One region of the Micromonospora sp. NPDC048935 genome, then DNA from elsewhere that is predicted to be linked to it. Evidence: predicted binding sites of a transcription regulator. Region 1 holds the regulator's gene; the other holds the start of a gene.
The links. Region 1 encodes HspR, which represses chaperone genes until heat shock. Its sites were predicted from a motif close to TTGAGTNNNNNNNACTCAA; they were not measured.
Positions count from the first base shown of each region.

Region 2: the regulator HspR is predicted to act here: its motif matches at 1,680-1,698, upstream of lon (endopeptidase La).

Region 1 is NZ_JBICTZ010000002.1:894,124-897,528, reverse strand. It holds gene grpE (nucleotide exchange factor GrpE) at 1-233, shown strand, start outside; gene dnaJ (molecular chaperone DnaJ) at 319-1,497, shown strand; gene ACGFIW_RS10495 (heat shock protein transcriptional repressor HspR) at 1,528-1,968, shown strand; gene ACGFIW_RS10490 (hypothetical protein) at 2,106-2,291, shown strand; gene ACGFIW_RS10485 (hypothetical protein) at 2,395-2,826, opposite strand; gene ACGFIW_RS10480 (cation:proton antiporter) at 2,967-3,405, opposite strand, start outside.
Region 2 is NZ_JBICTZ010000005.1:47,771-51,175, forward strand. It holds gene lon (endopeptidase La) at 1-1,656, opposite strand, end outside; gene ACGFIW_RS15925 (response regulator) at 1,821-2,615, shown strand; gene ACGFIW_RS15930 (Lsr2 family protein) at 2,600-2,947, shown strand; gene ACGFIW_RS15935 (hypothetical protein) at 3,078-3,405, opposite strand, start outside.

The DNA.
Region 1 (3,405 bases):
TCGGACCGTTCGGCACGGTGGCGGAACAACTCACCACCGCACTTGGCAAGTTCGGCCTGAACGCCTTCGGCGAGCAGGGCGACGCGTTCGACCCGACCCGCCACGAGGCGGTCGCGCACCAGACCTCGGCCGAGGTCAGCGAGCCGACCTGCGTCCAGGTGATGCGACGCGGCTACCAGCTCGGTGAGCGGCTGCTGCGCCCCGCGCTGGTCGCGGTCGCGGACCCGGAATAGTGCGAAACAGTGACCGTGCCGTCCCGCCCACCGTGCAACGGTGGGCGGGACGGCCGGGCCGCGACTGTCGAAAGGGGGTGGACCGGTGAGTTCCAAGGACTGGATCGAGAAGGACTTCTACGCCGTGCTCGGCGTGGACAAGGCCGCCTCCGCGGACGACATCAAGAAGGCGTACCGCAAGGTGGCCCGGGAATCGCACCCGGACCACAACCCGGGCGACGCCAAGGCGGAGGAGCGGTTCAAGGCCGCGTCCGAGGCGTACAACGTGCTGTCGGACTCCGGCCGCCGCCGCGAGTACGACGAGATGCGCTCGCTGTTCGGCTCGGGCGCGTTCCGGCGTAACGCCCGTGGGGAGGGTCAGCCGGGCGGCATGCCGTTCGACGTGTCCGACATGTTCGGCGGCGGGGGCGGCGACCGCCGCTTCGGAGGCGCCGGCTTCCAGGACCTGTTCAGCTCGATCTTCACCGGCGGCCAGGGCGGTGGGCAGGCGGCGCCGCGCGGTCCGGCCCGCGGTCGGGACGTGGAGACCGAGGTGGCACTGGACTTCGGCGACGCGGTGCGCGGGGTGACGCTGCCCCTGACGCTGCGCGCGCCCGGAGTCTGCGACACCTGCCATGGCAACGGGGCCAAGCCCGGCACTCAGCCGCGTACCTGCCCGGTCTGCCACGGTGCCGGCGTGACCACCCGCAACCAGGGCTCGTTCAGCTTCTCCGAGCCGTGCCGCAACTGCCAGGGCGTCGGCACGGTGGTCGAGGAGAAGTGCCCCGAGTGCCACGGCAGCGGCGGTGTCACCAAGACCCGCACCATGAACGTGCGCTTCCCGGCCGGCGTGGCCGACGGCCAGCGCATCCGGTTGGCCGGGCGCGGTGAGCCGGGCGAGCGCGGCGGCCCGGCCGGCGACCTGTTCGTGCACGTCAAGGTTCGACCGGACGAGCTGTTCGGGCGTACCGGTGACGACCTGACGCTGAGCGTGCCGGTCACCTTCGCGGAGGCCGTGCTCGGCACGGACCTGCGGGTGCCCACGCTCGACGGCGCGGTGACCCTGCGGGTTCCCCCGGGGACGCCGAGCGGGCGGGTGCTGCGCGCCCGCGGCAAGGGTGTGGTCCGCCGCGACGGACAGGCCGGTGATCTGCTTGTCACGTTGGACGTGGCGGTGCCGGCCCGGTTGTCCGACGAGGCGCGGGCGGCGCTTGAGGCGTTCGCCGAGCAGAGCCCGCCGGCAGCCCGGGAACATCTCGACGCGCGGGTGCGTCGAGTCAGCTAGTCCGGTGGAAGGGACGCGGAGGTGAGCGGCATGTCGGGCGAGTTCCTCGGTTCGGGTGACCCTGCCTACGAGGCCAAGGTGCTGATGATCTCGGTTGCGGCGCGGATGGCGGGAATGCATCCGCAGACCCTGCGCCAGTACGACCGACTGGGGCTGGTGCAGCCTGGCCGGGCCGCCGGCGGCGGTCGCCGGTACAGCGTCCGCGACGTGGTGCTGCTCCGCGAGGTGCAGCGGCTCAGTCAGGACGACGGGATCAACCTTGCCGGCGTCAAGCGGATCATCGGGCTGGAGCGGCTGTTGGAGCAGGCGCAGCAGCGGGTGGCCCGCCTGGAGGCGGAGCTGGATGCCGCGTACCGGCGGGTGGCCGAGCTGGAATCACTCGCCCGATTCCCGGGACGGGACCTGGTGCCGACCAATCGCACGTCCACCGCGCTTGTGGTGTGGCGACCCCGCCGTACTCCCGATCGTTGACCTGACGCCCACCGCAGATCCGTCTCCTCGGCCCGGACCGCACCGGATTCCCCGGTGCGGTCCGGGCCGTTTCGGTTAGCCTGTGAATACGGGTCCAATCGGCTATTTCGGGCCTACCGGCATGGCGAGGGGGAGCGATGGCGGAACCGGCGAAGAAGGTGGCCGAGCAGACGGAGGAGCGGCTGGAAAGCCTGGCCGAAACCGTCCGCAAGAAGTTCGACAAGGTGACCGAGGGGACCTATCGGGACCGGGTCGTCGGCGGCCGGTTCGCCGAGCGGGGCGACGACAAGGGTCGACCCGAAACCGAACGCAAGCAGGACTGACCGGCGACCGACGGGCGGGCCGGGACCCACGGGGGGTCCCGGCCCGCCCCTGGTTACCGAGTGCGGGCCGGGACGCGGGTGACGCCGGGGCGGCGGTCGCAGTTCAGCCGAGGCGGCGGTTCTCGCGGACCAGGCCGCCCTCGCACCAGTCGCGGTAGACGAAGAGATCCGGTCGGGCCAGCAGCACCCGCCCGTTGTGCGCCCAGATCTTCATCAGCTCGTCGCCGTCGCGCTCGGCCTGCTCGACGAGCTTGCGGAAGCGGCGCTTGGGGTGGGCGCGGAAGTTCGTCCGGATGCCGTCGGCCGCGTAGATGTAGAGGCAGTGCAGGGCGAAACGCCGGGCCGGGCAGGTCGGGTCCATCGCCAACTCGAAGAGTGTCAACACCAGCCGGTCGCCGGAGACCAACAGGTCCCAGTCGGGTGGCATCGAAGCCAACGGCACCGAATCAGGCTTGTACGCCCACGCTCGCAACTCCGCCGGACTCGGATCGACGGGGTTGGCGAAGCCGCGGAACGTCGACTCCTGCACGCTCACCGGCCAACCTTCCACGCTCTCGCCCGCGTTTGGCAACGCTGCCTACGGACCTTGGCTGCTGGGGCGAAACGGTAACCCGCCGTCGGGTGCTGCGGTAGTAGCCGCGAGGAGCAATTCCGCAACCGTTGGCATGGGCGGGTTCACTGCAGTGAGTCGACGACCGGGGTCCGCTCCCGCCGTTGGGCCGCCGCGCGGTTACGCAGCCACCGCTTGAACCACGGGAAGTCCGGCAGCCGGGCGAGGATCGGTCCGGTCACCACGGTGATCAGGACGTACGTCGCGGCCAGCGCCGCCAACCGAGGCTCGACGCTCCCGGCGGCCACCGCGAGCCCGGCGATGACGATGGAGAACTCACCCCGGGGTACGAGTGCCAGGCCGGCCCGCCATCGACCGGGTTCCGCGATGCCGACCCGGCGGGCCGCGAGGTAACCGGTGAGCGTCTTCGTCGCCATCGTGACCACGGCCAACGCGAGCGCCGGCAGCAGCACCGGCGGGATGTCCCGTGGGTCGGTGACCAGGCCGAAGAAGACGAAGAACACGGCGGCGAACAGGTCCCGCAGTGGGGAGAGCAACTCGGTC
Region 2 (3,405 bases), on a different contig from region 1:
GGTCGCCAGCGTCACCGCCACCTTGCGCAGGATCTTGGCCAGGGCACGCTCGAGTTGCCGGACACCGGCCTCCCGGGTGTACTCCCCCGCGATCAGCGCGAGCGCCTCGTCGGCGACGCCGACCTCGTCGGCGGTCAGCCCGGCCCGGTCCCGCTGCCGGGGCAGCAGGTGGTCGCGGGCGATGGCGACCTTCTCGTCCTCGGTGTAGCCGTCCAGCGTGACCAGTTCCATCCGGTCCAGCAGCGGGCCGGGGATGGACTCCACCACGTTGGCGGTGGCCAGGAACAGCACGTCGGACAGGTCCAGGTCGACCTCCAGGTAGTGGTCCCGGAAGGTGTGGTTCTGCGCCGGGTCGAGGACCTCCAGCAGGGCGGCGGCCGGGTCGCCGGCGTAGCCGGCGGAGACCTTGTCCACCTCGTCGAGGAGCACGACCGGGTTCATCGAGCCGGCCTCGCGCAGCGCGCGGACGATCCGGCCGGGCAGCGCGCCCACGTAGGTGCGCCGGTGACCGCGGATCTCCGCCTCGTCGCGGACACCGCCGAGGGACACCCGGACGAAGTTGCGTCCGAGCGCCCGCGCCACGGACTCGCCGAGGCTGGTCTTGCCGACCCCGGGCGGACCGGCGAGGGCGAGGACCGCGCCGGAGCCGCGACCGCCGACCACGCCGAGGTTGCGCTCGGCCCGCCGGTTGCGCACCGCCAGGTACTCCAGGATGCGGTCCTTCACGTCGGCCAGGCCGGCGTGGTCGGCGTTGAGCACCGCCCGGGCCGCGGCCAGGTCGGTGTTGTCCTCGGTACGCGTGCCCCACGGCATCTCCAGCACCGTGTCGAGCCAGGTGCGGATCCAGCCCGCCTCCGGGGAGGCGTCGCTGGCCCGCTCCAGCTTGCCGACCTCGCGCATGGCCGCCTCGCGGACCTTCTCCGGCAGCTCGGCGGACTCGACGCGGGACCGGTAGTCGGCGGAGCCGTCCGGCTCGTCCTCGCCCAGCTCCTTGCGGATCGCGGCGAGCTGCTGACGCAGCAGGAACTCCCGCTGGGACTTCTCCAGCCCCTCCCGGACGTCACTGTTGATCTGCTCGGTGACCTCCTGCTCGGCCAGGTAGTCCTTCACCCAGCCGACCAGCAGCTCCAACCGGGCGGTGACGTCCGCTGCGGCGAGCAGTTCGTTCTTCTGCTCCAGGGTCAACCAGGGCGCGTAGCCGGCCGAGTCGGCCAGCTCGGACAGGTCGGTCATCCGCTCCACCGCGTCGATGACCTGCCAGGCGCCCCGCTGCTGGAGCACGGAGGTCACCAGGGCGCGGTACTCGCGGGCGAGTTCCCGGGCGCGGCCGGCGGGAGCGGGTTCGTCGAGTTCGGTCGCCTCGACCCAGAGTGCGGCGCCGGGGCCGGGCACGCCGGAGCCGATCCGGGCCCGGGACAGGCCACGGATGACGGCGGCGGGCTCACCCTCGGGGAGCCGGCCGACCTTCTCGATGGTGGCGACGACGCCGACCGGGCCGTACTCGCCGTCGATGCGCGGCACGGCCAGCAGCTTGCGGTCGCCGGTCGCCCGCGCCGCGTCGATCGCGGCCTGGGTGGTCGGGTCGAGGGTCACCGGGATGACCATGCCGGGCAGCAGCACGGCGTCGGTCAGGGGAAGTACCGGAAGAGTTGCCATCGAACACCTGCTATCGCGTTGAGTTGAGCGTGTCTCACTCAAGTAACAAAGCGTTCCCCTTGTTCCGGCTTGTGACCCAGGCCACTCCGATGAAGTGATCCCCCCAATTCCCCTCGTTCGGTGCGTACCGGCATGATCGGTACCCACCGGGGAACGGCGCAGACATGCCGGGAGCCTCCACCATCCGACTCGTCGTCGTGGACGATCACGCCCTCTTCGTCCACGGGCTGGAGTCGCTGCTCCCGCTCACCACCGACGGTCGCGTCGAGGTGGTCGCCTCGACCGGCGACGCCGCCGCCGCGGCCGCGCTGACCAGCAGCTGCCGACCCGACCTGGTCCTGGTCGACCTGCACCTGCCGGCACCCGGCGGGGTCCGGGCGGTCGCCGCGATCCGGCGGGCCACCCCGCGGGTACGGGTGATCGCGATGTCCGGTTCCGTCGACCCCGCCCCGGCGTTGGAGGCACTGCGGGCCGGCGCCGAGGGGTTCCTGCCGAAGACCGGTGAACCGGCACAACTTCTGCCCCCGTTGCTGGCCGTTCTCGACGGCTGGGCGGTGCTTCCGGCCCAGGTGCTGCGTGCCCTGCTGCGGCCCACGCACGCCAGATCCGTCGACCTGGACGGCGAGGAACGGCGGCTGCTGCGGGCGATCGCCGCCGGCCGCAGGACCGTCGACATCGCCGAAGAACTGCACGTCTCGGAACGGACGGTGAAACGGATGACCGCCGCGTTGCTGCGCCGGCTGCGGGTGTCCAACCGGGCGGAGGCGGCCGCCGTGGCCGGGCACACCGGCCTCCTCGACGATTGCGGCCCCCACCGATTCCCGGCTTTTCTCGGTAACGAACGGAATCACGACGCGCCGAATGGGGCGCATATTGTTGCGGAATACCGGGCTGATAGGTCAGACTTTGGACACATCCCGCCGCACACAGGGAGTAATCGGCAATGGCGAGAAAAGTAATCACGGTCCTGACCGACGACCTCGACGGCGGCAAGGCCGACCGGACGGTCGAGTTCAGTCTCGACGGCGTGGCCTACACGATCGACGTCTCGGACGAAAATGCCGGCGTCTTGCGTAAGGCACTGGATCCGTACATCAATGCGGGTCGGCGGATCGGCCGCGGCCCGGTGGAGAGCGCCCGATCGATCCGGAGGCCGGGGCGACCCACCGGCGCCGGAATGGATCGGGAGCAGAACCGGGCCATCCGGGAATGGGCCGTCAACAACGGCTACAAGATTTCCGAGCGGGGCCGGATCCCGGTTGAGGTCGTCGAGGCGTACAAGGCGCGCTGACGCGCAGGTCGCCGACGGGGTTGCGCTGGACACGGCGAGACCCCGTCGGATTGTCTCGGCGCGGCATGACGGTGGCCGGTCACCCAGGGGTTGTCACCCCGGGTGACCGGCCACCGTCGGTCGTGCTGGGTCAGTTGACGTCGATGCGTACCGAGTCGAACGCGGGCGTCTGGTTGGCCCGCTCCATCATCGGCAGCCGGTGCGAGCCGTCACCGGCCCAGACGGAGCACTGCGCGGTGCCCGACTCCGGCAGGCCCGGGATCTGGATCGTCACCTCGTCGGGCTGGGCACCACCGCGGCCGTCCTCGGTCGCGACGAAGAAGGCGGGCACCTCCTGCGGCTCCGGCGGGGTGGTCAGACTGTCCAGCATCCGGCACGCGGTGTGGAAGTGACCCCGGACCAGGCCCTGGGCGTTGAGCAGCGAGCTCTCCACGTAGTAGCCACCCTGACCGGCGGCC